4 regions of the Devosia neptuniae genome follow, and region 1 is predicted to be linked to each of the others. Evidence: predicted binding sites of a transcription regulator. Region 1 holds the regulator's gene; each other region holds the start of a gene.
The links. The regulator LexA, encoded in region 1, represses DNA repair genes until DNA is damaged. The targets are predictions, from matches to a motif close to TGTTCNNNNTGTGTTCNG.
Positions count from the first base shown of each region.

Region 1 (7,269 bases):
GGCGGCGACGTGATCCGTGCGCCGCATCTCGTGCACGGCAAGACCAGCAAGATCCATCACACTGGCAAGGGCCTGTTCCGCGGCCTGAACAATGACTTCGAGGCCACGCGCTACCACTCGCTGATCGTCAAGCCCGAAACCCTGCCGCAAACCCTGCAAGTCACCGCCACCACCGATGATGGCCTGATCATGGGCATGCAGCACAAGACCCTCCCGGTTCATGGCGTGCAGTTCCACCCCGAAAGCATCGCCTCGGAAAATGGTCACGCTTTGCTGCAGAATTTCCTCAACATTGCCCGTGACTTCAACGGGCAGAGGGCTGCGTGATGGATATCAAAGCCGCCCTCAACAAGATTGCCGACCGACGCGACCTGACCGGCGAAGAAATGCGCGCCGTAATGCGCACCATCATGGCTGGTGAAGCCACGGCCAGCCAGATCGGCGCCTTCCTCATGGGTATGCGCATCAAGGGCGAAACGGTGGGTGAAATCGCCGCCGCGGTCTCGATCCTGCGCGAACAGATGGTGCCCGTCGAAGCGCCTGAAGACGCCGTCGATATTGTCGGCACCGGCGGCGATGGCGGGGGCACGCTCAATATCTCCACCGCCAGCGCCATCGTCGTCGCCTCCATTGGCGTCCCCGTCGCCAAGCATGGCAACCGCGCCCTCTCCTCCAAATCCGGCGCCTCGCAGGTGCTCGAAGCCCTCGGCGTCAAGCTCGACCTGACCCCGGCCGAAATCTCCCGCTGCATCGCCAAAGCCGGCATCGGCTTCATGTTCGCGCCTAGCCACCACCCCGCCATGCGCCATGTCGGCCCCTCGCGCGCCGAAATGGGCGTGCGCACCATGTTCAACCTGCTTGGCCCCCAATCCAACCCGGCCGGCGTGCGCCGCTACATGCTGGGCGTCTATGCCGAGGAATGGGTCGAACCGGTCGCCGCCGCGCTGCTCGCCAATCGGGCCATCAAGGCCTGGGTCGTTCATGGCAGCGATGGTCTCGACGAAATCACCGTCACCGGCCCCAGCTTCGTTGCCCAGATCGCCAATGGCGACCTGCGCAGCTTCGAAGTCACCCCGGAACAAGCGGGGCTCAAACGTCACGATTCCAAGGATTTGCTCGGCGGCGATCCTGCCTATAATGCGGCGGCCATGCATGCGCTGTTCGATGGCGCTCCTGGCGCTTATCGTGACATTGTATTGCTCAATACGGCGGCAACCCTCATCGTGGTCGACAAGGCTGCCGACCTCCGCGAAGGCGCGGCCATGGCCGCCGAAGCAATCGACAGCGGCAAAGCAAAACAAACCCTGGCCCGCCTCGTGGCGGTTTCCAACGGACAGGACCAATGAGCGATATCCTGCAGCAGATCGAGGCCTATAAGCGCGAAGAAATCGCCGCGGCCAAAGCCATGCGCCCCTGGGCCGAGGTGGTGGCGCAAGCCCATGACCAGCCCGCGCCCCGCGGCTTCATCAGCGCCATCAAGGCCAAGCGCAGCCAGGGACAATATGCCCTGATTGCCGAGGTGAAAAAAGCCAGTCCCTCCAAGGGTCTGATCCGCCCCGATTTCAATCCGGCCGAAATAGCCCGCGCTTATGAAAGCGCCGGCGCCGCATGCCTCTCGGTGCTGACCGACCGCCCTTCCTTCCAGGGCTCGCCCAGCTACCTGATCGAGGCTCGTGCCGCCACGCGCTTGCCCGTTTTGCGCAAGGACTTCCTGTTCGAAACCTATCAGGTCGCCGAAGCCCGCGCCTGGGGCGCCGATTGCATCCTCGTCATCCTCGCCGCCATTGGCGACGACGTGGCCCGCTACCTGCTCGACGCCGCCGCCGAATGGGGCATGGATGCGCTCGTTGAAGTCCATGACCAGCTCGAACTCGACCGCGCCCTGGCTTTGGGCGCCGAGTTCATCGGCATCAACAACCGCAATCTGCGCACCTTCGAGACCACGCTCGACACCTCGATCAATCTCGCCATCGGCGTGCCGAAAAACGTCCTCCTGGTCAGCGAAAGCGGCATTATGAGCCACGACCATGTGGTCAAGCTCGAACAGGAAGCCGGCATCGGTACCTTCCTCGTCGGCGAAAGCCTGATGCGCCAGGACGATGTTGCCGCCGCCACCCGCACCCTGCTGATGGGCGCGCCTGAGGTCGTTCGTTGATGGCTGAGGCCGGCCTTACGCATCTGAACGAGCGCGGCGAAGCCCATATCGTCGATATCGGCGACAAGGCCTCCACCAAGCGCCGCGCCGTCGCCCAGGCGCGGGTCATCGCGCAGCCGACAACCATCACGGCGATCATGGGCGGAAGCCTCAAAAAAGGCGACGCCCTGGCCGTGGCCCGTATCGCCGGCATCATGGCCGCCAAAAAGACGTCCGAGTTGATCCCGCTCTGCCATCCGATCCCGCTCACCAAGGTCAGCGTCGACATCTCGGCCGAGAGCGACACCACCATCCGCATTGAAGCCACGGCCGAAACCACCGGCCAGACCGGCGTCGAAATGGAAGCGCTCGTCGCCGCCTCCACCGCCGCGCTGACGCTCTACGACATGGCCAAGGCCATCGACCGCGCCATGGTGGTCACCGACATCTGCCTCCTCGAAAAGTCCGGCGGCAAGTCCGGCGATTTTACGCGCGCGCCATGAGCCTCTTGCCCGTCGAAGACGCCATCGCCGCCATTCTCGCTCGCGTACCCGCCGTGCAGCCCGAAAGCGTCGCCCTGGCCCACGCCAATGGCCGCGTGCTAGCGAAAACCCTGTTCGCCACCCACGACCAGCCCCCGTTCAATGCCAGCGCCATGGATGGCTACGCCGTCCGCGCCGCTGACATCGTTCCCGGCCATCGGCTGACGCTGATCGGCACTTCCCAAGCCGGCGCAGGCTTTTCCGGCAGCGTCGCCGCAGGCCAATGCGTCCGCATCTTCACCGGCGCTCCGGTTCCGTCCGGAGCCGACGCCGTCATCATGCAGGAAGAGGCGACGGTAAACGGCAATCTGGTGAGCTTTGCCGAGCAGCCCAAGCCCGGCCGCAGCATCCGCTCCATTGGTAATGACTTCGCCACCGGCGATGCCCTGATCGAGGCTGGCACCCGCATGGGCCCGATGCAACTGGCCGTGGCTGCCGCCGCCAATGCCCCCAGTCTTACGGTGGCCACGCGCCCGCGCATCGCTCTGCTCGCCACAGGCGACGAGTTGGTGCTGCCTGGCTCGCCACTCGCGCCCGATCAGATCGTTGCCTCCAACAGCTTCGGTCTCGCGCCCATGTTCGCGCCCTATGCCGCGGAGGTCACCGATCATGGTATCGCCCGTGATGACCGCGCCGCCCTGCGCGCCAAGCTCGAATCAATCTTCGCCGCCGAGCCCGATATCCTGATCACCACCGGCGGCGCCAGCGTGGGAGACCACGATATCGTCCAGGAAATTCTGCTCGAACTCGGCGTGACCCTCGACTTCTGGCGCATCAACATGCGCCCGGGCAAGCCACTAATGTTCGGCACCCGCGGCAAGACGCTGATTTTCGGTCTGCCGGGCAATCCTGTCTCGGCCATGGTCACCGCCACCGTCTTCATCAAGCCGGCCTTGCGCAAATGGGTCGGCTATGTCGAACAACCCAACTGGCGCCTGCCTTTGGCTGGCCCCACGCCGCCCAATTCGGCGCGCCGCCACTTCATGCGCGCCCAGCTCGTGCACACACCCACCGGCCCCGAATTGATGCCAATCTCCCAGACCGACAGCGGCCATACCTCGTCCCTGTCAAATGCTGACATGCTGATCATCCAGCCAGAATCCGACCCCGGCGCTCATGCCGGTTCGATTGTGGAATCCATTGAGATCGACGCATTTTGACTGTCGATCCAAGAAAATCGCGATACCGGCGCTGGGGATATTGCGGAACATAACTGGAACACGTATAGTCGTTCTGCCTATGTTCCGAATCCCTGTGGAGGGCCGCCAATGCTGACGCGCAAACAACACGAGCTGCTGATGTTCATCCACGAACGGATGAAGGAAAGCGGCATCCCTCCCTCATTCGACGAAATGAAGGACGCGCTCGATCTGGCGTCCAAATCCGGCATTCACCGCCTGATCACCGCGCTGGAAGAGCGCGGCTTCATCCGCCGCCTGCCCAACCGGGCCCGCGCCCTCGAAGTGGTCAAGCTTCCCGATTCGATGAACCCTTCCCTGGGCGGCCGCAAGGCGCGCTTCGAGCCATCGGTCATCGAGGGCACACTGGGCAAGGTATCCAACCCGCCGGCGCGCCAATCTGTTGGCGACGATTACGCCCGTCCGATCTCGATCCCCGTCATGGGCCGCATCGCCGCCGGCACGCCCATCGAGGCGATCCAGACCCACTCCCACACCATCATGGTGCCCCCCGAAATGCTGGGCGCCGGCGAACACTACGCGCTGGAAGTGCGCGGCGATTCCATGATCGAGGCCGGCATCTTTGATGGCGACACGGTCCTGATCAAAAAGCAGGAATCGGCCAGCACCGGCGAGATCATTGTCGCTTTAGTCGATGATGAAGAAGCCACCCTCAAGCGCCTGCGCCGCAAGGGCAATACCGTCGCCCTCGAAGCTGCTAACCCAGCCTATGAAACCCGGATTTTCCCGCCTGACCGGGTCAAGGTCCAGGGACGCTTGGTGGGGCTGCTGCGGAAGTACTGATAGTGGATCGCGCCACGCCTGAAGCGGTGATGGCAGCTTATGCCGAGCTCATCAACCAGCATGATTTTGAGCTGCTGACATCGTTGATCGATGACGACGCGACCTTTTGGTTCAGCTCTGGCTCCTACCATGGCATGGAGTCAGTGCGAGCCGCCTTCGAGCGGACCTGGCAGCGCTTATCAGACGAAAGATATTGGCTGGAAGACGTCCGCTGGATCGCCAAGGCCGATGCGGCGGCAAGCTGCATCTATAGTTTTCATTGGCAAGCGGTCATCGAAGGGCAACTGGCGCAAGGCAGCGGCAGAGGAACGACCGTTCTCGGCAAGCGAAGAGGCGTCTGGCGCATAGCACATGAGCATTTAAGCGCCTTTCCCGAATAAAAAGGCCCGCTGGTTTAGCGGGCCTTCCTGTTTCTGAGACTTAACGTGCCTAGTGATTATCCCGCGGAATCCCATTGGTCTGGGCAATCCGCTGGTACTTTTCAGCTGGCTTCAAAATAGCGCCGTCGCCGAGCTGGCCGACGATGCCGCGCTGGATTTCCTGCCATGGGGTCTGATGCTTGGGATATTTGTACCCGCCCATCGATTCCAGATCTGCCCGGCGCGTGGCGATTTCCTCGTCGGAAATCAGGATATTGGCCGTGCCGGTATTGAGATCGATGCGTACCCGGTCGCCGGTCCGCAGGATGGCGAGATTGCCACCGGCGGCCGCTTCGGGCGATGCATTGAGGATCGAGGGCGAACCCGAAGTGCCCGACTGGCGGCCGTCGCCGATACAAGCCAGCGCATGGATGCCCTTCTTGATCAGATAATCAGGCGGCCGCATGTTGACGACTTCCGCCGCGCCCGGATAGCCGATCGGGCCGGCGCCGCGCATGAACAGCAGGGTATGTTCGTCGATTTCGAGGGAAGGATCGTCGATCCGGTGGTGGTAATCCTCCGGCCCGTCGAACACCACGGCCTTGCCCTCGAACGCGCCGGGGCTGGCCGGATTGTTGAGATAGCGGTCGCGGAATTCCGAGGAAATCACGCTGGTCTTCATGATGGCGTTGTCGAACAGATTGCCACGCAGCACCAGGAACCCGGCTTCAGCCTTGAGCGGATTGTCGAAGGAGCGGATGACCTTGTCGTCCTGGATCGTGCTGTTGCGGCAGTTCTCGCCGATCGTCTTGCCATTGACGGTCGGCGCGTTCTCACGGATCAGCCCCTGGCCCATCAACTCGTTGACCACTGCCGGCACGCCGCCGGCATGGTAGAAGTCCTCGCCCAGATATTCGCCAGCCGGCTGCATGTTGACCAGCAACGGCACCTTGTGGCCATAGGTCTGGAAATCCTGCAGTTCCAGCTCGACGCCGATATGCTTGGCGATGGCCTGGATATGGATCGGGGCATTGGTCGAACCGCCGATGGCCGAATTGACCACGATCGTATTGATGAAATTGTCTTTGGTCAGGATGTCGGAGGGTTTGAGATCCTCATGCACCATGTCCACGATGCGCTTGCCGGTGCGATAGGCCATTTCCTGGCGATCGCGATACGGCGCGGGAATCGCGGCCGAACCCGGCAATTGCATGCCCAGCGATTCCGCCAAAGAATTCATCGTGCTCGCGGTGCCCATCGTGTTGCAGAAGCCCGTCGACGGCGCCGAAGACGCAACCAGTTCGATGAACTGGGCATAATCGATCTCGCCAGCCGCCATCATCTGGCGGGCCTTCCACACAATAGTGCCCGAGCCGGTGCGCTCGCCCTTGTGCCAGCCATTGAGCATCGGCCCAACCGACAGCGCAATCGCGGGAATATTGACCGTCGCCGCGCCCATCAGCATGGCCGGAGTGGTCTTGTCGCACCCAATGGTCAGCACGACGCCATCCAGCGGATAGCCGTAAAGCACTTCGACCAGGCCCAGATAGGCCAGGTTGCGGTCGAGCCCGGCGGTCGGCCGCTTGCCGGTTTCCTGGATCGGATGCACTGGGAATTCAATGGCAATGCCGCCAGCTTCCCGAATACCTTCGCGCACGCGTTCGGCCAGCACAATGTGGTGGCGGTTGCAAGGCGAAAGATCGGACCCCGTCTGTGCGATACCAATGATCGGCTTGTCCGACTGAAGCTCTTCGCGCGACACGCCAAAGTTCATGTAACGCTCGAGATAGAGCGCTGTCATGTCTGGATTGTCAGGATTATCGAACCAAGCGCGCGAACGCAGCTTCTGGGGCTTGCTGGCAGTCATTTCCTCATACCTCACTGTCCGCGCTGGCGGATCGTGCCTCAACGATTGCAGCTTTCTAGCATGCCCACAGCGGGAGTGAACGGAATTCTGCCGAAAAATCATACTTTTTAGAGGCGCACGAAAAAGCGCTATGCAATGTTCCAAAACGCGTCTGCTCGCTTACCAAATGAGGAGACGAAAACCTGCGACTGGCCTTTGTTCTGTCGCGCCGGCAGCCGCAGATTCTGGCTGGCTCCACCGGCGCTCTACGATTAGGGTCGCGCCGCTGGGATAAGGCATGCGGCTCAGGGGGAGTAATTTTGACTGATATCGTGGATTGGGTCGCCGTTGATTGGGGCACCTCGAACTTGCGCGCCTGGGGCATTGCTACCGATGGCGCGGTGGC
Region 1 covers NZ_CP104965.1:3,565,770-3,573,038, forward strand. Annotated here, with positions in the region: gene N8A98_RS20255 (anthranilate synthase component II) at 1-327, shown strand, start outside; gene trpD (anthranilate phosphoribosyltransferase) at 324-1,346, shown strand; gene trpC (indole-3-glycerol phosphate synthase TrpC) at 1,343-2,155, shown strand; gene moaC (cyclic pyranopterin monophosphate synthase MoaC) at 2,155-2,637, shown strand; gene N8A98_RS20275 (molybdopterin molybdotransferase MoeA) at 2,634-3,836, shown strand; gene lexA (transcriptional repressor LexA) at 3,945-4,658, shown strand; gene N8A98_RS20285 (YybH family protein) at 4,661-5,038, shown strand; gene N8A98_RS20290 (IlvD/Edd family dehydratase) at 5,088-6,884, opposite strand; gene N8A98_RS20295 (2-dehydro-3-deoxygalactonokinase) at 7,184-7,269, shown strand, end outside.

Region 2 (7,269 bases), on a different replicon from region 1:
CTCGACCATCTGCCCCCCGATGCCAATCCGGCCCTGATCGAACACCTGCAGGCTATTCTCATCGCCTCGTTTAAGGCCGGCTTCCATGGACCGGGCGTGGCACTCACGGTTTCTGTCGCGACAGGTGAGCCGACCAGTCGCTACTGCCCGTGGTGGTCACTGCCCGAAACCATCCGCAGTGCCGCCTTGTGCCATGAGCGCACCGGCAACGCGCTCGTGCTCGATATCTGGCGCACGGCGCATGCGGCATTTTTCGATACCTATTGGCGCGGCGAGCCGGCAATCGCCTATCAAACGATGACAGGGGAGGGCCCCGTCGACTTCGTTCCGGCCACCCCCGACCTTGACCCCGGCTACCACACCGGCCTCAGCCTTCTGGCGGCCGTGGAAGCAGCCGCTCGCATGGGCGCGAACAGGGCCCCCAAAACCAGCACAGGTGCATAAATGGCTGCCGTAGAAATCACCAACGTAGCCAAGTCCTTTGGCCCCACGGACATCATCCGCAACATCAATGTCGAAGTGCCTGATGGCGCTTTCGTGGTGTTGGTGGGTCCCTCGGGCTGCGGAAAATCGACCCTGCTGCGCATGATTGCGGGGCTCGAAGACATCGACAAGGGCGAAATTTCCATCGGCGGTCGGGTCATCAACGACGTCGAGCCCAAGCACCGTGACATCGCCATGGTGTTCCAGAATTATGCACTCTATCCGCACATGACCATCGCCGAGAATATGGGCTTCTCGCTACGCTTGGCTAAGCAGTCCAAGGCCGAAATCAACCAACGGGTCGGCGAGGCTGCGCGCATTCTGGGCCTCACTGATTATCTCCAGCGCTTCCCCAAGCAATTGTCCGGTGGCCAGCGCCAGCGCGTTGCCATGGGTCGCGCCATCGTGCGCCAGCCACAGGTGTTCCTGTTCGATGAACCCCTATCCAATCTCGATGCCAAGCTGCGGGTGCAGATGCGCGGCGAGCTCAAGGACATGCATGCTCGCTTCAAGACCACGACCATCTATGTGACCCACGACCAGATCGAAGCCATGACCATGGCGGACCTGATCGTGGTCATGCGCGACGGCGTCGTGGAGCAGATCGGCACGCCGCTCGATCTCTACGACTTCCCGGCCAATATGTTCGTGGCCAGCTTCATCGGGTCGCCCGCCATGAATTTCCTCAAGGGCACCGTCCGCCAGCACCAGGGCCAGCAGATCTTCGAAACCGGCAGCGGCTTCCGTCTGCCCGTCCAGGCTGCTGCGGGAGCGCCTGAAGGCCTGACGGCAACACTGGGCATTCGGCCGGAACATCTGACGCTATCAAACCCCGGAGAGGGGATTGGCGGCAGGATCACCACCATCGAACCGACGGGTTCGGAGACCTTTGTCGTGGTGCAATTGGGGGAGGACCGGATTTCGGCTTTGCTCCGCCAGCGGCTGACCGCGAGCGTTGGTGATGAATTGTGGCTGGCGCCACAACCAGATACGACACATTTATTCGACAGCGCCACCACCAGGCGATTGGCCAGCACTGGCACGGTAACCGGCCGTGGCTGAAAAACTCGGCATTGGCATCATTGGCCTGGGCATGGCGTCCCTGCCGCATGCACGCGCGCTATTGGCGCTACGCGATCGGATCGAAGCCCTCCACGCCTTCAGCCCTTCGCGCGAACGTCGCGACGCCTTCGCTGCGGCGCATGGTCTTCCAACAACGGACACGATTGAAGCGATTTTCAACGATCGGCGTGTCGATGCCGTGCTGGTCCTGACCCCGCCCAATACGCATCTCGAAATCGTGCAAATGGCCGCTGCAGCCGGCAAGCATGTGCTGCTGGAAAAACCGATCGAGGTCAGCGTCGATCGAGCCGAGCAATTGGTGGATGTTGCCGATGCGGCGGGAATCATCCTTGGCATGGTGCTTCAAAACCGGTTCAGGCCCGCTGCCCTGAAACTCAAGACCATCATTGAACAGGACCGCCTCGGACAATTGGTCCAGGTGAGTGCCCGTACAAACTACTGGCGTCCTCAGAGCTATTATGACGAGCCCGGGCGCGGCACCTTGGCACGCGACGGCGGTGGCGTCCTGCTAACTCAGGCCATCCATAACCTTGACCTGATGGTCTCGCTCGTCGGCATGCCTGAAACGGTAACAGGCTTTGTTTCCACCAGCCCGGTCCACATCATGGAGGGAGAAGATGTGGCAGCGGCGACAATGCGTTTTCCCAATGGCGCCCTGGGCAGCATCACCGCCACCACCTGCGCCTTTCCTGGGCAGGCAGATGCCATAGAAATCACTGGAGTCGCAGGAAGCGCCACACTGGCGGGAACACACCTCACAGTACGGTCGCATGATGGCTCCAACATCGATTTTGAAGGCGCTGATGCTGGTTCCGGATCGGGGGCCGATCCAATGGAATTTTCCAGCCAGGCTCATCAAGCCCTAATTGAGGATTTTGCGGACGCGGTCGCCCGGTGCCGGAAACCGGTGGCCTGCGGGCGCGATGTCTTGGCGGTTCACAATCTGATCGCCGCGATAATCGAGTCCCACGGCCTTCCGATCCAGCTCAAGCATGGTTTGTCGCCACGATCCTGACTATTGCGTCGCTGGCGCAAAATCGACGGCGATTGAAAAAACCGCGTTAGGTAAGATAGCGCGAGCGCGCCATAGGTTCGGGCGACACGTTTTGTTAGTCGTAACGATTTCCGCCCGTCGCTAGCCAGACCGACAACACACGGGTGTCGGGACAGTAGCTACTCTTCTCGATCAGGTGGATGGCATGGCGGTACCCGCGGATTTCCAATTCTTCACCTCTGGAAAAGTTGCCGGCTCACGGAGATCTTGCCCTTTCGTTTATGCTTTGTTCTATGGTAGGCTGGGCGGCATAATGCGAGGATAATAGTGACCAGTCGTTCCGGCAGTGCCGATCTTCCGCTTCATGGTGGCCGCGTGCCGCGCTGGCTGAGCGAGCGCATGGCCAAACTCGGAGCGTTGATCTGCGAGGCCGTCGTCATCGAATACGGACGCGACGAGTTGTTGCAGCGACTGGCTCATCCCTTCTGGTTCCAGTCGTTTGGTGCCGTGATGGGGATGGACTGGCATTCGTCAGGGATCACCACCAGCGTCATCGGTGCCTTGAAACGCGGGCTGGGACCGCTGGAAAAGGAGCTCGGCCTTCATGTCTGTGGTGGTCGGGGCAAACATTCACGTAACACGCCCAGCGAGTTGATGGCGGTCGGTGACCGGGTAGGTTTCGACGGCGCCGCGCTGGCGACAGCAAGCCGGCTGGTCGCCAAGGTGGATAGCGCCGCGGTCCAGGACGGTTTCGATCTCTACCTGCACGGCTTCATCGTGGCCGACGACGGCAAATGGGTGGTAGTGCAACAGGGTATGAAGGGCGATGCAGGCTATGCCCGCCGATACCACTGGACCTCGCAGGGCCTGGGCAGTTTTGTCGAGCATCCGCACGCTGCCATCGAGGGCAAGGCCCAAGGACAGATCATCAATCTGACCGACAAGCGCGCCGATAGGGCACGGGCGGGCAGCGTTGATTTGCTGGCCTCGCTGGGCCCCGATGCAATCGTCCGCGAGGTCGGTCGCTTGCGGGGTAGTGCGAAACCGGTCGACGATGAGCCGCTGCTGCCGCACCTGGTGATGCCGGAGCACCATGACATAAGGCCACCCGATGTCCTGCTGCGGCGCCTGCACGGAAGCCTCGCCGCGGCGGCCGATCGCGGGCCGACGGATTTCGCCCAACTGCTGCTGGTGCCCGGGGTTGGGGCTCGCACGGTGGAGTCGCTGGCGATGGTCGCCGAGGTCGTTCACGGCGCGCAGCACCGTTTTTCCGATCCTGCCCGTTTCGCCATGGCGCATGGCGGCAAGGACGGGCATCCTTTTCCGGTTCCGCTAACCGTCTATGACCAGACCATCCAAGTACTGAAGAATGCCGTCGGCCGATCGCGCCTCGGCCAGGACGAGCAACTCGCCGCTCTCAAGCGCCTGGACGCGCAGGCCCGGACATTGGAAAGCACGGCTCGTGGTCCGTCGCTCAAATCCTATATTGGCAACGAACGGGCGCGCGCCCGTCAGTTTGGCGGACGCACAGTGTTCGACGACGTTCAACCTGCTAGCCACCCGACCAGAGGGGTATCAGGTCCACCTAACTAACGGTCTCTGAGGTTGCACAAGTTCTGAGGAGCCTCGATAAACCGACCTCCAAAAGTGAGAACCGGCTTGGCGCGGTGGCGACACCTCATTTAGGCGTAAGGCGGCGATTTCTTTGCGATTATCTGCCCCATTTCATAAATCGGTCGCCAACGATGTTCGCTCCTGGCCTACGGGGGGCGGGTCAGTCGACTACGACGGCTGCCGAATTCGCGAAGCAGTGGCACTGGGCGAAGTGGAAGACATAATGGTAACTCGACAGGTCACTTCTTCGCAGCAAACCGCCGCTAAGACTCCCACGCAGTCAGACCAGGGTGGCGATAGAGGGGTTGGTCACGACCTCGGTCAGATCGATCATCTCCGGACTTGCCACCTCGCTTCGCGCTGAAATCTCATCGCGATAGCACGATAGTCAGACCTGCATTGTCCCGGCGAGGTTATCGTATGTCTTTTTCAGCCGCTCTATGCTGAGCTTCTTCGAACTTGGTCACCCAACCAGCGCGCCCGTCTTCCTAACTTTACTTATTGTCGGCGTGCTCCAGCACATCAGCCATAATGGGGCGCCAGTTATCGCCTAAGGCTTTAAAGCGGGCGACGGTTGTGGGCGTCAGGCTTAGCGTGACGGTTTCCCGGTCGGCCTTTCCGGGCCGCCCGTTGTCATTCTTTGTCCAAGGCGAAAGGCCATGTGCCAGGGCGGCGCAGGCCAGAGCGACATACAGTGGGATATTTGCCTTACCATCCTCGTACCGCTGGGGAGTATTTCGCCCAAGGCCCAGCGCGTCACAAGCCTGCCTTCGGTTGAACCCCATATGCTCGCGCCAGGCCTTAAAATCTTCCTTGGTCATGGGAACGACCTGAGTATTCAATTTGCGTTGTCTCCGCTCATGTCGCGATCATAGGGCGTTGTGGATCGAGCATTGATCAGCACGTCGACAGCATAGGCTTTGTTAGGAAACCGTGTCGCGATGGCAGCCAAGGTATCCTGACCTTCATCGAGCTGGCGATACAGACCATCGCTGTCGCCCTCGGCCGTCCCGGCCACCACCTTCGCCCATTGCTTTAGCAGCACGCGATAGTTGGCAATAAACAAGTCCGCCTCGCGCTCTGTCGTCATAGTCGACTTTCTCCTTACGCACCGTTTCAAAGGGCAAGGTTACCCGTTCTCCCGTTTCGCGGGAAGGTTCCGCGCGGAAGGGGAGGTAGGCGAAATCACTGCGTGTCATACGTTGCGGAGGCGATGCCGATGGCTTTGACGGCATTAGCGCACTAGGGAATACGACCTCGCCGGAATTATCTGGCTATCCTTTCGGCCATAAATCGGCCCGGAGGCTTGCCGAGCGCGCCCTTGAACATTGTTATGAACGCGCTGACCGATTCATAACCGAGATCGTCGGAAACATTTTGCACCGTCGCTCCGGCCGACAATCTCTGCAGGGCAATGATGACATACAATTGCTGACGCCAGCGCCCAAAACTCATCGACGTCTTCTTGCTTACGAGCCGGGCAAGCGAACGCTCGCTCATGGCAACACGTTCCGCCCATTGCGCAACAGTGCTGCGATCTCCCGGATCGCCGATCAAAGCATTCGCAATCTGGATCATCGTCGGGTCTTCTGGAATAGGCAGGTGTAGGGCGGCGACTTCCATGCGGCGAAGCTCCTCCAGGACCACGTGCGCAATCATGTGTCGATGTGAATCGGTATCTGCATGGCTGTCTGCAGGAACGGCGGCCATGTGCTTGATCATCTCGATCAGCATGGGCGTCAGCGACAGCGTGCAACACTGCGCGGGCAGGGTGGTGACGGCCGGATCAACGAAGAGCAGGCAAATGCGGCCGTTCGCGCCCACGTGATTGGAGTGCGGGACGTTGCCGGGTATCCAAACGCCGCTCCCTGAAGGAACCATCCAAAGACCACCCTGCGCCCGACACATGACACCGCCCTGAAGCGCGATCACCAGTTGACCCTTGCTGTGCTGGTGCATGGGAAGCTCGGCTTCATGCTCCTTTACATCCACTGAAACCGCAAAGACGGGTTCCAAGGATAGATCGGGATCGAACGATGCGAGACACGCGTGAAGGGAGTCCATGTACGATTGGCCGCTTTTAAATACTAAATGGCCTAATATCTAAATTCAGCAGCCGACAATAGCTCTATTTGAGCAGGATCTCTCATGTCGGTTTTGAGCAAAATGTCATCTCGCGCCCATCCCCTGAATCCTTTTTGGATTATCGCCGGTATCCTCGTCTTCTCCACTACTCTGCGCGGCACCTTCACAGCCGTTGGTCCCTTACTCGACGTGCTAAGGGACACCTTCGGAATGGGTGCGAGCGAGGCAGGCCTTCTCATCACCCTGCCGTTGCTGGTCTTCTGCGTAGTGTCACCGTTCGCCGCGCTGCTGGCCCGCGAATACGGCCTTGAGCGTGCATTGCTCCTTGCACTGCTCGTCATGATCGGCGGGATCCTGGTAAGATCGGCAGGGCCCTCATGGGGATTGTTCCTTGGCACCTGCCTTTTGGGTGCCGGCATAGCGCTGGGCAACACTCTGTTGCCCAGCCTGATCAAGCGAGATTTTCCTGATCAACTCACGAAACTCACCGCGATCTACTCCATTGCTATGGGTATTGCCTCTGCGCTCGGTTCTGCAGCGGTCGTACCGCTGGCCCACAGTTTCAACTGGCAGATTTCGCTAGCTGCCTTTGTCGTCCTACCTGCTGCCAGCGTCTTGCTCTGGCTACCTCAGCTTTACAGACACACGCCTGTGTCGCCCGGCACCGCCACGCCTCCCCATGGCGGCGCGGTATGGCGTTCCCCTCTGGCTTGGCAAGTCACATTATTCTTCGGGGTCAATTCCTTCGTCTACTACGCTATCACCGCCTGGCTTCCCTCTATCCTGGTCGCCCAGGGCTTTTCATCCACCGAGGCAGGTTCACTTCATGGGATCATGCAATTGGCTACGGCTTTCCCAGCACTCGTGATTGTCCCTATTGTGCAGCGAGCAAAAGATCAGCGCGGTCTCGCCATTGGCCTTGCGGCATCAGGTCTAATTGCATTGGTCGGACTGCTCTTGATGCCTACTTTCGCGCTCCTTTGGGTGGTGCTCTTCGGCTTCGGCATCGG
Region 2 covers NZ_CP104964.1:226,493-233,761, forward strand. Annotated here, with positions in the region: gene N8A98_RS01100 (AGE family epimerase/isomerase) at 1-444, shown strand, start outside; gene N8A98_RS01105 (ABC transporter ATP-binding protein) at 445-1,545, shown strand; gene N8A98_RS01110 (Gfo/Idh/MocA family protein) at 1,538-2,581, shown strand; gene N8A98_RS01115 (DUF763 domain-containing protein) at 2,888-4,153, shown strand; gene N8A98_RS01120 (helix-turn-helix domain-containing protein) at 4,669-4,995, opposite strand; gene N8A98_RS01125 (hypothetical protein) at 5,013-5,264, opposite strand; gene N8A98_RS01130 (AraC family transcriptional regulator) at 5,441-6,133, opposite strand; gene N8A98_RS01135 (MFS transporter) at 6,323-7,269, shown strand, end outside.
Region 2: N8A98_RS01115 (DUF763 domain-containing protein) is a predicted target of LexA. The motif match lies at 2,837-2,854, and genes of this name have one in related genera.

Region 3 (7,269 bases), 370 kb from region 1:
GAGGGCACTATCTCTCCTCCCCACCGCAGCTGCGGCCATCCCCTTGCCCCCATCTATCCATCTTATCCCCGCCCCAATTCCCTCCTGCATACTCCGTCCATCCCCGCCAGTTACGCGGTCCCGACGCAGGGTCGGGTGGGGAGACCGTGGGATGGGGGCGCCTGTCCAGTGGGGTTGGAAACTCGGCAGCCGGACCTGCAAGAATGGTACCGCCTGAACCGGACCCTGCATAAAAAGCGGATCGTGACGGGCGGCCATTGGCCCACTCTATTAGTATCGGAAGGTCCAATGGCCGCCCGTTACCGTATAACCGCGACGCCACACCGGCCGGGCGGCATTTCTGCATGCCGCCGAAAACTTAGTCCGCTACAAGTCGTTACTGTGGGACGCGGACTCTGAATCGGAACTTCAACATGCCACTCACCACCAAGCTCCTGATCCTCGCCCTGGCCGCCCAGGTGCTGCTCACCATCATTGTGCTCATCCTGATGGGCCGCGAACGTATCCCCCGCGTCATGTCGGGCGAGGTCGATATCAAGGACATCGCCGTCGAGCGCACGGCCTATCCGCTCAAGGCGCGCCTGCTGTCGAACTGTTTCGATAACCAGTTCCAGCTCCCGGTGCTGTTCTATGTCGCCGTGCTCCTCACGCTCTGGGCGGGCACGGTGAGTTGGCTCGAACTGCTTCTCGCATGGGCTTTTGTCGCCCTGCGCTATGCCCACGCCGCCATCCACATCACCACCAATCGCCTCGAACACCGCTTCGCCACCTACACCGCCGGCCTTGCAGTTCTATGCGCGCTATGGCTATGGCTGGTCCTTCGCCTAGTTGTCCTAAGCCCGGGTATCTAGAGACCGCTTGAGAATTCGCTCTGGTGGGATAGATGGAGTGGGTTTTCGAGAACCGGAGCGGAACGTACTAAAGTACGTGAGCACCGGAAGCGCAGGAAATGCGCTCCAGATGCCCACCAGAGTAGAATTCTCAGAGGTCTCTTCATGCGCCTGCCAGGCCGTCTTTCCGCTGCTATTGATGTGCTGACCGACGTGGAGACGCGCAAGCGCCCCGTCTCCGAAGCGCTCAAGGCCTGGGGTCTCAATAACCGCTTTGCCGGGGCCGGCGACCGCGCCGCCATCGGCAATCTGGTCTACGACGCCTTGCGCCGCCGCGCCTCCCACGCCGCCCTGATGGGCAGCGACAGCCCGCGTGCGCTGGTTCTCGCCGTCGCCATCCGCGACTGGAATGAAGATCCGGCCGCCCTCAGCGACAGCTTTGCCGCCGATAGCCACGCCCCCGAGCCGCTCACCGCGGACGAACTCGCCCGCGTCGTCGGCCAACTCCCCGACGATACCGCCCCCCATATCCTTGCCGATGTGCCCGAATGGATCGCGCCCTCCATCGAGCGCGCCTTTGGCGACAATTGGATTGCCGAGGGCCAGGACATGGCCGGCCGGCCCTCGCTCGATCTGCGCACCAATATTCTCAAGGCCAGCCGCGACCGTGTCGTCAAATCCCTCGACCGCTTCCATCCGCGCCTCACCTCCATTTCGCCCGTGGGCGTCACCATGCCCGCTGGCGCTCGCGATGCGCGCACGCCCAATGTCACCACCGACGAAGGCTATCTCAAAGGCTGGTTCGAAGTGCAGGACCAGGGCAGCCAGATCGTGGCGGCCCTCGGCAATGCCCAGCCCGGCGAGCAGGTGCTCGATCTATGCGCGGGGGCAGGGGGCAAGACCCTCGCTCTGGCTGCCGCCATGGGCAATAAGGGCCAGATTTTCGCCTATGACAGCGACCGCAACCGCCTCGCGCCGATCTATGATCGCCTCAAGCGCAATGGCGCCCGCAATGTGCAGGTCCGCGCGCCCCATCCCGGTGCGCTTGATGATCTCGCTGGCAAAATGGACCGCGTCGTCATCGACGCCCCCTGTACCGGCACGGGCACCTGGCGCCGCCGTCCCGATACCAAATGGAAGCTGAGCCCTGAGCTGCTGGCGCAACGCACCGCCGAACAGGCCGCAATCCTGGTCGAGGGCGCCCGCTACCTCAAGCCCGGCGGCACACTGGTCTACATTACCTGCTCGATCCTGCCCGAAGAGAATGACGACCAGATCGTCGCCTTCCTCAAAAACCACCCGGACTTCACCTCGCTGCCGCCGGCCGAGCTGTGGCAAGCCGCCTTCGGCGCCGCAATCCATCCCGATGTGGAAACCGCCCAATCCGGCATCGCACTCACCCCGCGCCTCACCGGCACAGATGGATTCTATTTCAACGCCTTGCGCCGCGCCTCCTGATTCAAAACATCAGGACGGCGTCTCCGCCAATTCGCGTTTCTGGATCGGCACGGGACGCCGCTCCAGTCCACGCGCCCAGCGCACTACAGGTTGCTCCAGCAGCCGGAAACTGAGTGTGGCCACCGCAAAGCTGATGACGATTGCCGCGCCGCTCGACGCCAGCCAGATGGTCCAACCATGCTCGCCGCTGGTCTCGAATGCCGGCGGCACTAGCCGTTCCAGCAGCCCGATTACCAGGAAATGCCAGATATAAACGCCGAACGACACTTCGGCGATGTAGCGGGCCACTGGATTATCCAGCACCCGCCCCGCCAAAACGGATGAGGGCAGTGCCACCAGCCCCACGGCAACAGCCAGCGGCATCCAGGGGAACCCATAGGGCACGTCGAGCCAGCCAAAACCCTCATTCAGCCCGCCAATATGGGCCACCATCACCCAGCCCGCCGCCACAATGCTGGCCAGCCCGACCACATCGAACAGATACGAGCGCATCCCGGCCAGCTTCACCTGCACCCCGGCCGCCAGCGCCCCCAGCGCGAAAATGGCGAAGAACCCGATAGGATTGAACCGCGGCATCCACGCCTTGGCGCCGCCAACCAGCCCATATCTCCAGCCGCGCTCCACCTCATCGATCGGTGCCCATTGCATCACCATCCAGTGCAGCACCAGCACCACGCCGATGACCCCGACCCAGGCAAACCGCGCCGGCCAACCCCTGATGCCCACCGCAAACAGCACAGCCAGGAAAAACGGCAACAACAGATACGAAGTCACCTCGAACCCGATCGACCACAGCGGCCCGTTATTGTTGACCGGAAACAGCGTCACCCAATGCCAGTCGCTGACAAGGAAGAACCCGGCGACAAACCGCACGATCTCCTCGCGCCCCAGATCATAGCCATAGATCGTCAGGCCCAGCACGAAGCTCACAATCAGCGCCAGCCAGAACCCCGGCAAAATGCGCGCCGCCCGCCGTAGGGCATAGATCCCCAGCGAGGGCATCGGCTCCCCCGCGTCCAGCGCCTGCCAGAATGGCCGCGCCAGGAGGAACCCGCTCAGCACGAAAAACACCGCCACGCCGAAGCTGCCCATCACGGCAAAATCCACCACGCCCTGGAAGGGCCCCGGCACATTATTGCCATCCATGCGGAATGCCAGGTGATGCAACAGCACCATCAGGCAAGCGGCGGCGCGCAGAAAATCGGCGCCAAGCAATCGCTGTTGCGTCAAAAGACTCGTCCTCCGTGGGTCCTGCCCAACGCCTGCCCGATCAATTCGTTGCGATTATGACTATGCCCGCAAACCAGTCCTGCAAACTTGCACCCTTGCGGAATCTCTGGCGTGGCGATATGGCCTCGCCATGAAAACCCCAGACACTGCCGCCCCCGACGCAATCCTTATCGTGGACTTCGGTTCGCAGGTCACCCAGCTGATCGCGCGCCGCATTCGCGAGACAGGGGTTTATTGCGAAATCCACCCGTTTCAGAGCGCCAGCGCCGCCATGGCCGCGCTCAAGCCCAAGGGTGTTGTACTATCGGGTGGCCCGGCCTCCACGCTGGATGAAAACGCCCCGACCATCGATCAGTCGATCCTCGACGCCGGCGTGCCGATCCTGGGCATCTGCTACGGCCAGCAGGCACTCTGCATGGCCCTGGGCGGCAAGGTCGAAGCCGGCCATCACCGCGAATTCGGCCGCGCCGAGGTCAAGGTGCAAAAGCCATCCGCGCTCTATGACGGCGTTTGGGACCTGGGCACCGAACACCAGGTCTGGATGAGCCACGGCGACCGCGTCGTCGCGCTCCCCGAAGGTTTTGAAGTCGTCGGCACCTCGGCCAACGCTCCCTTCGCCATGATCGCCAATGAGGCCCGTCGCATCTGGGCGGTGCAGTTCCATCCTGAAGTGGTGCACACCCCCGACGGCGCCAAGCTCTACGCCAATTTCGTCCACAATATCTGCGGCGTGTCCTCCAACTGGACCATGTCGGCCTATCGCAGCAAGATGATCGAAAAGATCCGCGATCAGGTCGGCACCGGCCGCGTCATCTGCGGCCTCTCCGGTGGCGTCGATTCCTCGGTGGCCGCCGTGCTGATCCACGAAGCCATTGGCGACCAGCTCACCTGCATCTATGTCGATCACGGCCTGATGCGCCTGAACGAGAGCGAACAGGTCGTCACCATGTTCCGCGATCAGTACAATATCCCGCTGGTCCATGTGGATGCCTCCGAGGTATTCCTGCGCGAACTCGACGGCCAGATTGACCCCGAAACCAAACGCAAGATCATCGGCCGCTTGTTCATCGAAACCTTCGAAGCCGAAGCCAAAAAGCTCGGCGGCGCCAATTTTCTCGCCCAGGGCACCCTTTACCCTGACGTGATCGAGAGCGTCTCCTTCACCGGCGGCCCCTCGGTCACCATCAAGAGCCACCACAATGTGGGCGGCCTGCCCGAGCGCATGAATATGCAGCTCGTCGAGCCGCTGCGCGAATTGTTCAAGGATGAAGTGCGCGTCCTCGGCCGCGAACTGGGCCTGCCCGAAAGCTTTATCGGCCGCCACCCATTCCCCGGCCCGGGCCTTGCCATTCGCTGCCCCGGCGGCATCACGCCCGAAAAGCTCGATATCCTGCGCCAGGCCGACGCCATCTATCTCGATGAAATCCGCAAGTCCGGCCAATATGACAAGATCTGGCAGGCCTTCGCCGTGCTGCTCCCGGTGCAGACCGTGGGCGTCATGGGCGATGGCCGCACCTACGAATTCGTCTGCGCCCTGCGCGCCGTGACTTCGGTCGATGGCATGACCGCCGATTTCTACCAGTTCGACATGAACTTCCTCGGCAGGACCGCCACCCGCATCATCAACGAAGTCCGCGGCATCAACCGTGTCGTCTACGACGTCACCAGCAAGCCCCCCGGCACGATCGAGTGGGAATGATCCGATAGGCGGCCTAGCCGCCTATCCCCAGCACTCCATATTTGTGATGGACCACACCGTTGACCCTCGTTGTCTGCTGTCCTATTAAAGAACAAATAGAGAACAATATGGCCGGTCAAAATGGATATGCAGCTTGATCTGTTTGGCGGTGGCGCGCCGAAACTGGTGGGGACAGGGCGGTCGTTCCCAACGCATCGCTGGTATTTCACTCTTCTGCCGCCACCAGTGATTGCCCAGGATATGGAATACTTCGCCTTGCGCATGTCGCGCCGCTACGGCGTCCGGCGCCCCGTTCGGGCGGCGCGGATCCACGCGTCGCTTCATGGTATAGGCGAGGGTGACGAGATCCCAGCGGACGACCTCGATGCAGCTCTTGAAGTTGGCGAAGCCATCCGACGGCCGGCATTTGACGTCACATTCGATCGGCTCATGACCCTGGATGGAGGAGGCAAAGGCCGTAAAGGGCGGCAATTTCCGACCGTACTCAGCTGCTCGACGGGGCAGCGCGAAATCCAGGCGCTTCATGAGAATTTGCGGCGTGAGATGCTTCGGCGTGGCCTCGAAGGCGGTCCCTCAAACATCCTGCCGCATGTGACTTTGTGGTACGATACCGGCTCGGTTCCCGAACAGCCTTTGTCTCGGCCATTCCGCTGGCGCGTCCGGCAGTTCTTTCTCGTTCGCACCACACTCGGCGAGGCCAGGCCCGAATGCCTTGGGGAATGGCGGCTGGGCCGGTAACGCCCAAGCCAAGCGCGCATTTGCATTCCCCCGACACCGTGCTAAACGTGCGCCCAATTCATTCGTGACGCTAGGCCATCCATGTCCCAGGACAATATTTTCCGCGAAGTCGACGAGGAGCTCCGCTCCGACCGTATGCGCGCCTTTTGGCGCCGCTTCGCACCCTATGTCATCGGTGCTGCGATTGCCGTGGTTGCCCTGGTTGCCGTCAATGAAGGCTGGTCCTGGTATCACGCCAACAATGCCGCCCAGTCTTCCGACGAGCTCTATGCGGCGTTCGACCTGATCGACGGCAACGACCTGCCGGCCGCGCAGGCCGCGCTCGACAAGGTCATCGCCGATGGTTCGGGCCGCTATCCGACCCTGGCCCAATTCCGCAAGGCTGGCGTGCTCGCCAAGGCAGGCAACACCGCCGAGGCCGTCGCCGCCTATGACGCGCTGGCAAATTCGCTGGACAATATCCGCCTGCGCGAACTGGCTTTGGTCCTCGCGGGCAATCTGCTGATCGATAATGGCACGCTGGCCGATGTGCAGTCGCGCATCGAAACCATCGCCACCGAAGGCAATCCGCTGCGCAATGCCGCCCGCGAAATCCTTGGCCTAGCCCAGTATAAGGCCGGCGATTTCGCCGCCGCTCAGACCAGCTTTGAAGCCGTCATCAACGATCCGATGTCCCAGAGCAGCGCCCGCAACCGCATGGGCTATTACCTCGCCCAGCTGCTGTCGGAAGGCGTCGTCACCGCGCCGGCTCCTGCCGCGACGGCCGATAACGCCGCCAATGCCATCGACCAGATCGTCAGTGACGACGCTCCGGCAGCCGAGACGGCAGCGCCCGCCGCCCCGGCCACGACCGAATCTGCCGCCCCCGCGGCTCCTGCGGCTCCTGCGGCTCCCGCCGCCACCACCGAGGCCGCACCGGCCCTGCAATAGGGCCGGCCGGATTCTGCCTGATCGGAACACAGCTTATATGACCGTCACCGTTGCCATCGTCGGTCGCCCCAATGTCGGCAAATCGACCCTGTTTAACCGCCTCGTCGGGCGCAAGATTGCGCTAGTCGACGACACGCCGGGCGTCACCCGTGACCGCCGCGAGGCCGAGGGCCACATTGCTGACCTGACGTTCCGCATTCTCGACACTGCCGGCTACGAAGACGTCACCGATGGCAGCCTTGAAGACCGCATGCGCCAGCAGACCGAAATGGCCATCAAGGAAGCCGACGTCATCCTGTTCATGATCGACGCCCGTGCTGGCGTGGTCCCGCTCGACCAGCGCTTCGCCCAGGTGCTGCGCAAGGCCGGCAAGGATGTGCATCT
Region 3 covers NZ_CP104965.1:3,940,667-3,947,935, reverse strand. Annotated here, with positions in the region: gene N8A98_RS22160 (MAPEG family protein) at 414-851, shown strand; gene N8A98_RS22155 (RsmB/NOP family class I SAM-dependent RNA methyltransferase) at 996-2,288, shown strand; gene N8A98_RS22150 (acyltransferase family protein) at 2,298-3,464, opposite strand; gene guaA (glutamine-hydrolyzing GMP synthase) at 3,649-5,217, shown strand; gene N8A98_RS22140 (2'-5' RNA ligase family protein) at 5,338-5,955, shown strand; gene N8A98_RS22135 (tetratricopeptide repeat protein) at 6,037-6,885, shown strand; gene der (ribosome biogenesis GTPase Der) at 6,923-7,269, shown strand, end outside.
Region 3: N8A98_RS22140 (2'-5' RNA ligase family protein) is a predicted target of LexA. The motif match lies at 5,305-5,322, and genes of this name have one in related genera.

Region 4 (7,269 bases), 990 kb from region 1:
GGGATCCGGCGTTAGGGTCGCCCAGTTGGCCAGTGTCTGCTCCACCAGCCGCCGAAGATGATCCGGCAATATCGGCAACGCGCCTGCCGCAATGGCCTCCGCGGGTGCGATGGCCTCGATCGGGCCCGCGCCTGCCGCTCGCAGTGGCGCCGGATCAATGGCATGCAACTGCGCATAAAACAGACCGAGCTTGTCTGCCAGCCGCTCGCGGTCGCCCTCGCTCAACTGCTTGTACTGCTTGGTCAGCAAATGTTCGCCCGCCAGCTTGGCGTGGCGTGAATAGATCAGCGGCGTGTGGTGGATCGTCAGTTCCGGCACCGGCATGTCGACTGCCGACCGGATGACCTCTAGCAGCCGCGCCTCCCTCATCAGCGCCTCTTCCGCGCGTGCCTCGCGCGGAAACTTGAAGATCAGGCGGTCATCGACATCCACCGCCACGCTGTCCCAGCCTTCGGTGAGCAGGCTGAAGCGTCCGCCGCTTGTCTCGGGATGGTCCGCGACAATGATGTCGCGCAATTGGTCAAGAGTAAGCGGCGCAGCGGCAATCGGCATGGCAGGCTCGTCGAAATCACTCGAACGCCCAGATTAATCGACATTCCGCCCGGACCGCAAATCTGCGGGCGATTGACGAAGCCGCCGAATTGCTGTGCTTTCCCGCATCAGCCAGTTTTCGGATTATCCATGACCATCAAGCCCGCCGCCGCTCTCCTGTTTGATATCGACGGTACGCTGGCCGATACCGATCCGCTGCATCTGGAAGCTTTCAACCGCACTTTCGCGCCCTATGGCGAGCATTTCGACAAAGCCCGCTTCGCCCTCGAATTGCAGGGTCTGGCCAATGAAGCGATTGCACGGCGTTTTGTGCCGCATCTGTCGCCGGAGGCTGGGATGGAAGTGATGCGCGGCAAGGAGGCGGTATTTCGCGATCTGGCCCGCTCGGACATTTACGCCGTGCCGGGCCTGATGGACCTGCTGGATCGCGCCGATGCCATGGGCCTGCCTATGGCCGCAGTCACCAATGCCCCGCGCGCCAATGCCGATCTCATTCTGGATAGTCTGGGCATTCGCCACCGCTTCAAGGCGCTGGTGATTGGCGAGGAACTGGCCCATGGCAAACCGCATCCCTTGCCCTATCTCGAAGGCCTGCGCCTGCTCGGCGCGCAGCCCGAGCATTCCATCGCCTTCGAGGATTCCCGCACCGGCATCGCTTCGGCCACTGCGGCAGGGCTGTCTACCGTGGGTATTCGTACAAGCCTTGATCATGACGCCCTGATCGCCGCCGGCGCCAGCACCAGCGCCGCCAGCTATGCCGATCCGGCTTTGCTCGATTTCATCCTGGGGCGCGTGGCCGCCGTCGCGGCCTAGAACAGGCTCATCTGCTTGTCTTCGAGCTTGGGGGCGACGAACAAATCCGTCCGCAAGCCCGGCAGCTTGACGTCCAGCCCATAGCGTTCCCGTGCCTTGTCGAGGCGCTGGCGCAACAGCGTGGCATAGGGGCCTTCGCCCGTCATGCGGGTGCCCCAGCGCGCATCGTAATCCTTGCCGCCACGCGTATCGCGGACCAGCGCCAGCACATGCCGCACCCGGTCGGGGAAATGGCGCAGCAGCCATTCGCGGAAAATGTCGCGCACTTCGCCGGGCAGCCGCAGCAAGACCATCGAGGCGCTCTTGGCCCCTTGTGCCGCCGCCGCGTCGAGAATCCGCTCCAACTCCATGTCGTTGATCGCCGGGATCATCGGGGAGGCAAACACCGCCACCGGCACGCCCGCTTCGCTGAGCAGGCGGATCGCTTCCAGCCGGCGGGCAGGGGAGGAGGCGCGAGGCTCCATCTTGCGGCTGAGCTTATGGTCCATCGTGGTCATCGAAATGGCCACCTTGACCAGATTGAGCTTGGCCAGTTCGGTCAGGATGTCGAGATCGCGCACGATCAGCGCCGATTTGGTGGTGATCATTACCGGGTGCCGGGTTTCCAGCATCACCTCAAGAATGCCCCGCGTCAGCTTATGCTTGCGCTCAGACAACTGATAGGGATCGGTATTGGTGCCCATGGCGATCGGCTTGGGCTTGTAATTCCTGGCGCCCAGTTCGGCCCGCAGGGCTTCCACCGCATTGGTCTTCACATAGATATCGCGTTCGAATTCGATCCCCGCCGAATGCCCCAAAAAGGCATGTGTCGGCCGCGCGAAGCAATAGGAACAACCGTGCTCGCAACCGCGATAGGCGTTGATCGAACGCTCGAATCCGATATCGGGGCTGTCATTGGTCGTGATGATGGTCTTGGCGCGTTCCATATGCTCGATGGTCTCGAAGGCTGGCATCGGCTCGGTGCTGCTCCAGCCGTCGTCGAACCCTTCGCGCACCTGCTTTTCGAACCGCCCGCTGCGATTGGACTGCGCGCCACGCCCGCGATTGCGGCTGGGATCAACCAGTTCGCGCCGTGCCAGATCGGCGTCGCGGCTGCGGCTCAGCTTTTCCAGGGCTTCGAAAGACGGGGCCTGATAGAGGGCCATCACTGCTCTCCTTGCGCGCCGACTGCTCGAATCGTCGCTTGAGTTAACGTGCGGTAACACATAGCAGTTGTACGTGAACAAAACAAGAACTAGCCGGACGATAGCCGCGTTCTTCCCACGGGGATAGCTGGCTTGCACGCATGTGGGTGGACAGCTTTGCCGCGCTGGCCTAAACCAGCCGACCCTGCGATCGAACGAACAGTTCGCGCATGCAACTTAAGCGTTCGATTTAGTATTGACCTGGCGCTGCGCGCAGATTACTAAAGCATCGACTTTACTATTTTGCGGCTGCTGACACAGCCTGTCACACGATCTTTCTAGTGTGACGTCGAAATCAGCCGCCGCCATTCGTCATCATGGCGACATCCAATTTGGTTCAGGGAAGACATCATGACCACCGACAACACTATTGTGCCCGCCCCGGCGGATCAGGCCGCGCCGCCGGAAGATCACGCCGCCCGCAACAAACTGGTGATTTCCCTGCTGCTCGTCTCGGCTTTCGTCGTCATTCTCAATGAGACGATCATGGGCGTGGCCCTGCCGCATCTGATGCACGATCTGGACATCACGGCGGGCGCCGCCCAATGGCTCACTACCGCCTTCATGCTGACCATGGCCGTGGTCATTCCCGTCACGGGCTTCCTGCTGCAGCGGCTCAATACCCGCCCGGTCTTTATCCTGGCCATGTCGCTGTTTTCCGCTGGCACGCTGATTTCGGCCATCGCGCCCGGCTTTGCCGTGCTAGTCATCGGCCGGATCGTGCAGGCTTCGGGCACGGCCATCATGATGCCCCTGCTGATGACCACGGTGATGACCCTGGTGCCCCCTGAATCGCGCGGCAAGACGATGGGCAATATCTCCATTGTCATCTCGGTTGCACCCGCCATTGGTCCCACTATTTCGGGCCTGATCCTCTCGGTGCTCGACTGGCGCTGGATGTTTATTCTGGTCCTGCCCATTGCCCTGGGCGCTCTGGCTTTGGGTGCCAAGCGCATCGTCAATGTCACGACGCCCAAGGATGCGCCGATCGATGTGCTCTCGGTCGTACTATCGGCCATTGGCTTTGGCGGTTTCGTCTATGGCCTGAGCGGGCTGGGCGAAGCGGCCCACCATCCGACCCCGGTTTCGCCGTGGATTCCGCTGCTGGTCGGCGCCGCCGTCATCGCCGTCTTCGTGTTGCGCCAGCTGTCGCTGCAGAAGCAGGATCGCGCTCTGCTCGACCTGCGCACGCTCACCTCGCGCGTCTTCACCATTTCGGTGGCGATGATGGCGATCCTGATGATGGCTATGTTCGGCGCCTTCATCCTGCTGCCGATCTATCTGCAGAATGTGCTGGGTCTCTCGACCCTGCAAACCGGCCTGCTGTTGTTGCCCGGCGGTCTGGTCATGGGTCTCTGCGCGCCCACCGTCGGCACGCTGTTTGACAAATACGGCCCCGTGCCGCTGGTCATACCCGGCGCCGTGCTGCTCAGCATTGCGCTGTGGGGGCTGACCTTCGTGCAGCAGGATACCTCGGTCTGGCTGCTGCTCGCCGCTCACCTGACGCTCAGCGTTGGCCTCGCCCTGATGTTCACGCCGCTGTTCACGGTGAGCCTTGGCTCGCTGCCGCCCAACCTTTATTCGCATGGCAGCGCCGTGATCGGCACCGCCCAGCAGGTCGCGGGCGCGGCAGGCACGGCCCTCTTCGTCGCCATCATGACGTTGCAGGCCACCAGCCTCACCAATACCGGCGCCGATATCCTGACGGCAACAACCGGCGGTATCCGCTCGGCATTCCTGTGCGGCGCCATCATCTCGTTGGGCGCAGTCGCCGCGGCTCTCTTCATCAAGAAGCCGGCCCCGCGCGCCATGCCAGCCGAATTCGCGCCGGGACACTAAGCCTCGTCGCCACAGCGGTCTTGACTCATCCCCGTCACCAGCCAAGCTGGTGGCGGGGATTTTCATTTGGGGAGGAACTTCATGCACGCGCTGCTCGAGCGGATCGTTGCCGCCTCCGGCGTGCCGAACCTGGTGGATATTCTTGCCGCCCGGCTCAGCCCGACCGACCTGCAATCGCTGTTGCTCGAAGTCTATGATCGCCGCTCGTCCGTGCGCAGTCCGGCCGATCTGCTCGCCGATTACGAGAGAGGCCGCTTCTTCGGCGCCGCCAGCCTGACGCCGGCCGCTGCTGCCGAGTGGGATACAATTCTGGTCGCCAGCGTGACGCCCGATTGCCAATTCCTCACCCTCTCGCCCATGGCGCCCCTGGGCGCTTGCGCCGCTGTCGCTCCGGTGGGCCAATCCTGGTCGGTCCCTACCGTGCGCACCGGCGAAGTCGTGTCCGACGCCACCAATGTCCTGGCGCTCGAAGCCGCCTTGCTGCGCCGCGCGGCCGCCAAGCACGATCCCAAAACGCAAGACATTGTCCAGCTGGCAAGTACCCACCGCGTGGTCCGCCCCCAGGCCTATGCCAAGCCGGGCCTATTGGCCCATTTCGCTCTCTCCGCCATGGTCAGCGCCGGTCGTGACCGCGGTAGCTTCGGGTTTGAGGCCGCGGCCCTGCACGCCCAGATCGGCGCCTGGCTCACCGCCTATCGCCGCTATTTCGGGCCCAAACTGCGGCTGGGCATTTCCTATACGCTGCTGCGTCCCGGCAATCCCGACGCCAGGCTGGAAGCGCTGCGCGCACTCGCTCAAGCCCACAATGCCGAATTGATCGAGGATGCCGAGCGCCCCGCCGCTTCCGGCTATTATGCCGGCTTCTGCTTTCACCTGTTGGGCGGCTGGCCCGGTGGCGAGCTGCGCCAACTGGCCGATGGCGGCATGGTCGACTGGACTGCCAAACTCCTGGGCAATGCCAAGGAGCGGCTATTGATCAGCGGTTGCGGTGTGGAGGGATTGGTGGCGCTGCGCGGGCAAGGCGGTTAGGGCCCAACCCCCTACCGCTCATCCAACCGTGGCATCAACTCCACGAAATTGCAGGGCTTATGCCGGTAATCCAATTGATGGCTCAAAATGCCTTCCCAGGCGTCGCGGCAGGCGCCACGCGAACCGGGCAGGCAGAACACGAAGGTGGTGCCGATCAGTCCGCCCGTTGCCCGCGATTGCAGCGAACTGGTCCCCACAGTCGTGGCCGAATATTGATGGAACAGGACGGAAAAGCCTTCCATCCGCTTGTCGAACAGCGGTTCAATGGCTTCGGGTGTCACGTCGCGCCCGGAAAAGCCGGTGCCGCCCGTGGTCAGGATCACGTCCACCTCCGGATCGGCCACAAAATTCTGCACCGCCTGCCGGATCAGCTGGATATCGTCGCGCACCACCACCCGTTCGGCGCAAGTATGCCCATCGGCTTCCAGCAGCGATTTGAGCAGCGCGCCGCCGGTGTCGGTTTCCAGGGTTCGCGTGTCGGAAACGGCAATCACGGCGATGGAAAGCGGCTTGAACGCCCGGTCTTCAAATCTTTCCGTCTTGAACATTGCCTGTCTCTCCGCTGCTCGCCAATTCCTCGGGCACCGGGGCTTCGTCTCCCGGCATCTCGTAGTCATCACTATCAGCCCGTGGGTCGAGTACAATCGATTCTGGCGTCACCTGCCTGTCATTGCCCATGGCCTGGAACGGGGCACGATCGGACGCATCCACGCTCTTGCGCACCCGCATGCGCAGATAGGCGGTGACCGCGAGTAGCGCGTGGAACAGCGCGGTGATGACAAACAGCCCCACCGGTGACCAGGCGCCCATGATCATCGAGGCCACGGCCGGGCCAATGGCCAGCCCGATACCCAGGATCAGCAGCATGCCGCCGGCAATCTTGGCGAAGTCGCCATCCTTGGCAAAGTCATTGGCATGGGCCACCGCCACCGCGTAAATCGGGTTGGCGGCAAAGCCATAGGCGGCAAACAGCACATACATCATCCACCCCGCCTCGGGATTGATAAGCACGGTCAGGGCCCCGACGACCGACGCAGACCCCGCCAGCCCGATCAGCACCAGCCGCCGGTCGATGCGGTCCGACAATCGGCCGAACGGAATTTGCGCCACAGCGCCCAAAATGGCGGCCACCGCAAACAGCAGCGCAATGCCGCTGGCATCCAGCCCCCGCTCATAGCCGTAGACTGGCGCCAGTGTGCCAAAGGCGCCATTGGCCATGCCAACCGAAAAGGCCGCGATCGCCGCCACTGGCGAGGTGCGATACAGCAAAAGAACGTCGATCTTGGCCGAGGCCAGCGGGCGCGGTTGGGGGCTCGAGGTCAATGCGGTGGGCAGTACCGCACAGATAAAGCTGATGGCACCGAGCACGAAGGGCACATAGCCCGCCGTGCCGGTCACCGACATGGCAATCTGCCCCAGCGTCGAGGCGGCCATATTGATGGTCACATAGATCGAAAAGATCGTGCCACGGCTTTTGTTCTCGGCCACTTCATTGAGCCAGCTTTCGACGATCATCGCCGCGCCCGCAAAACAGAAGCCGGAGAGCGCCCGCAGCAGGATCCAGCTGAGATCGTTGATCAGCAGCAGATTGAGCAGAATGGTGACCGTGCCGATGGCCGCCATCACCGAAAAGGCTCGGATATGGCCTACCTTGCGCACGATCAGCGGCACGGTGATGGAGCCTGCCACAAACCCCACGGACCAGCCGGTACCGATCAGGCCCAGTGAAAGCAGGGAAAATCCTTCCTCCGCGCCGCGCACCGATAGCAGTAGCCCCTGCAGCCCCCCGCCGAACATGAGCAGCGCCGAACCCAGAAACAGGGCATAGATCTTGATGACAGAGGCCATGACG
Region 4 covers NZ_CP104965.1:370,613-377,881, reverse strand. Annotated here, with positions in the region: gene N8A98_RS04340 (phosphotransferase family protein) at 1-552, opposite strand, end outside; gene N8A98_RS04335 (HAD family hydrolase) at 682-1,365, shown strand; gene N8A98_RS04330 (PA0069 family radical SAM protein) at 1,362-2,510, opposite strand; gene N8A98_RS04325 (DHA2 family efflux MFS transporter permease subunit) at 2,901-4,388, shown strand; gene N8A98_RS04320 (hypothetical protein) at 4,470-5,417, shown strand; gene moaB (molybdenum cofactor biosynthesis protein B) at 5,429-5,965, opposite strand; gene N8A98_RS04310 (MFS transporter) at 5,943-7,265, opposite strand.
Region 4: N8A98_RS04330 (PA0069 family radical SAM protein) is a predicted target of LexA. The motif match lies at 2,584-2,601, and genes of this name have one in related genera.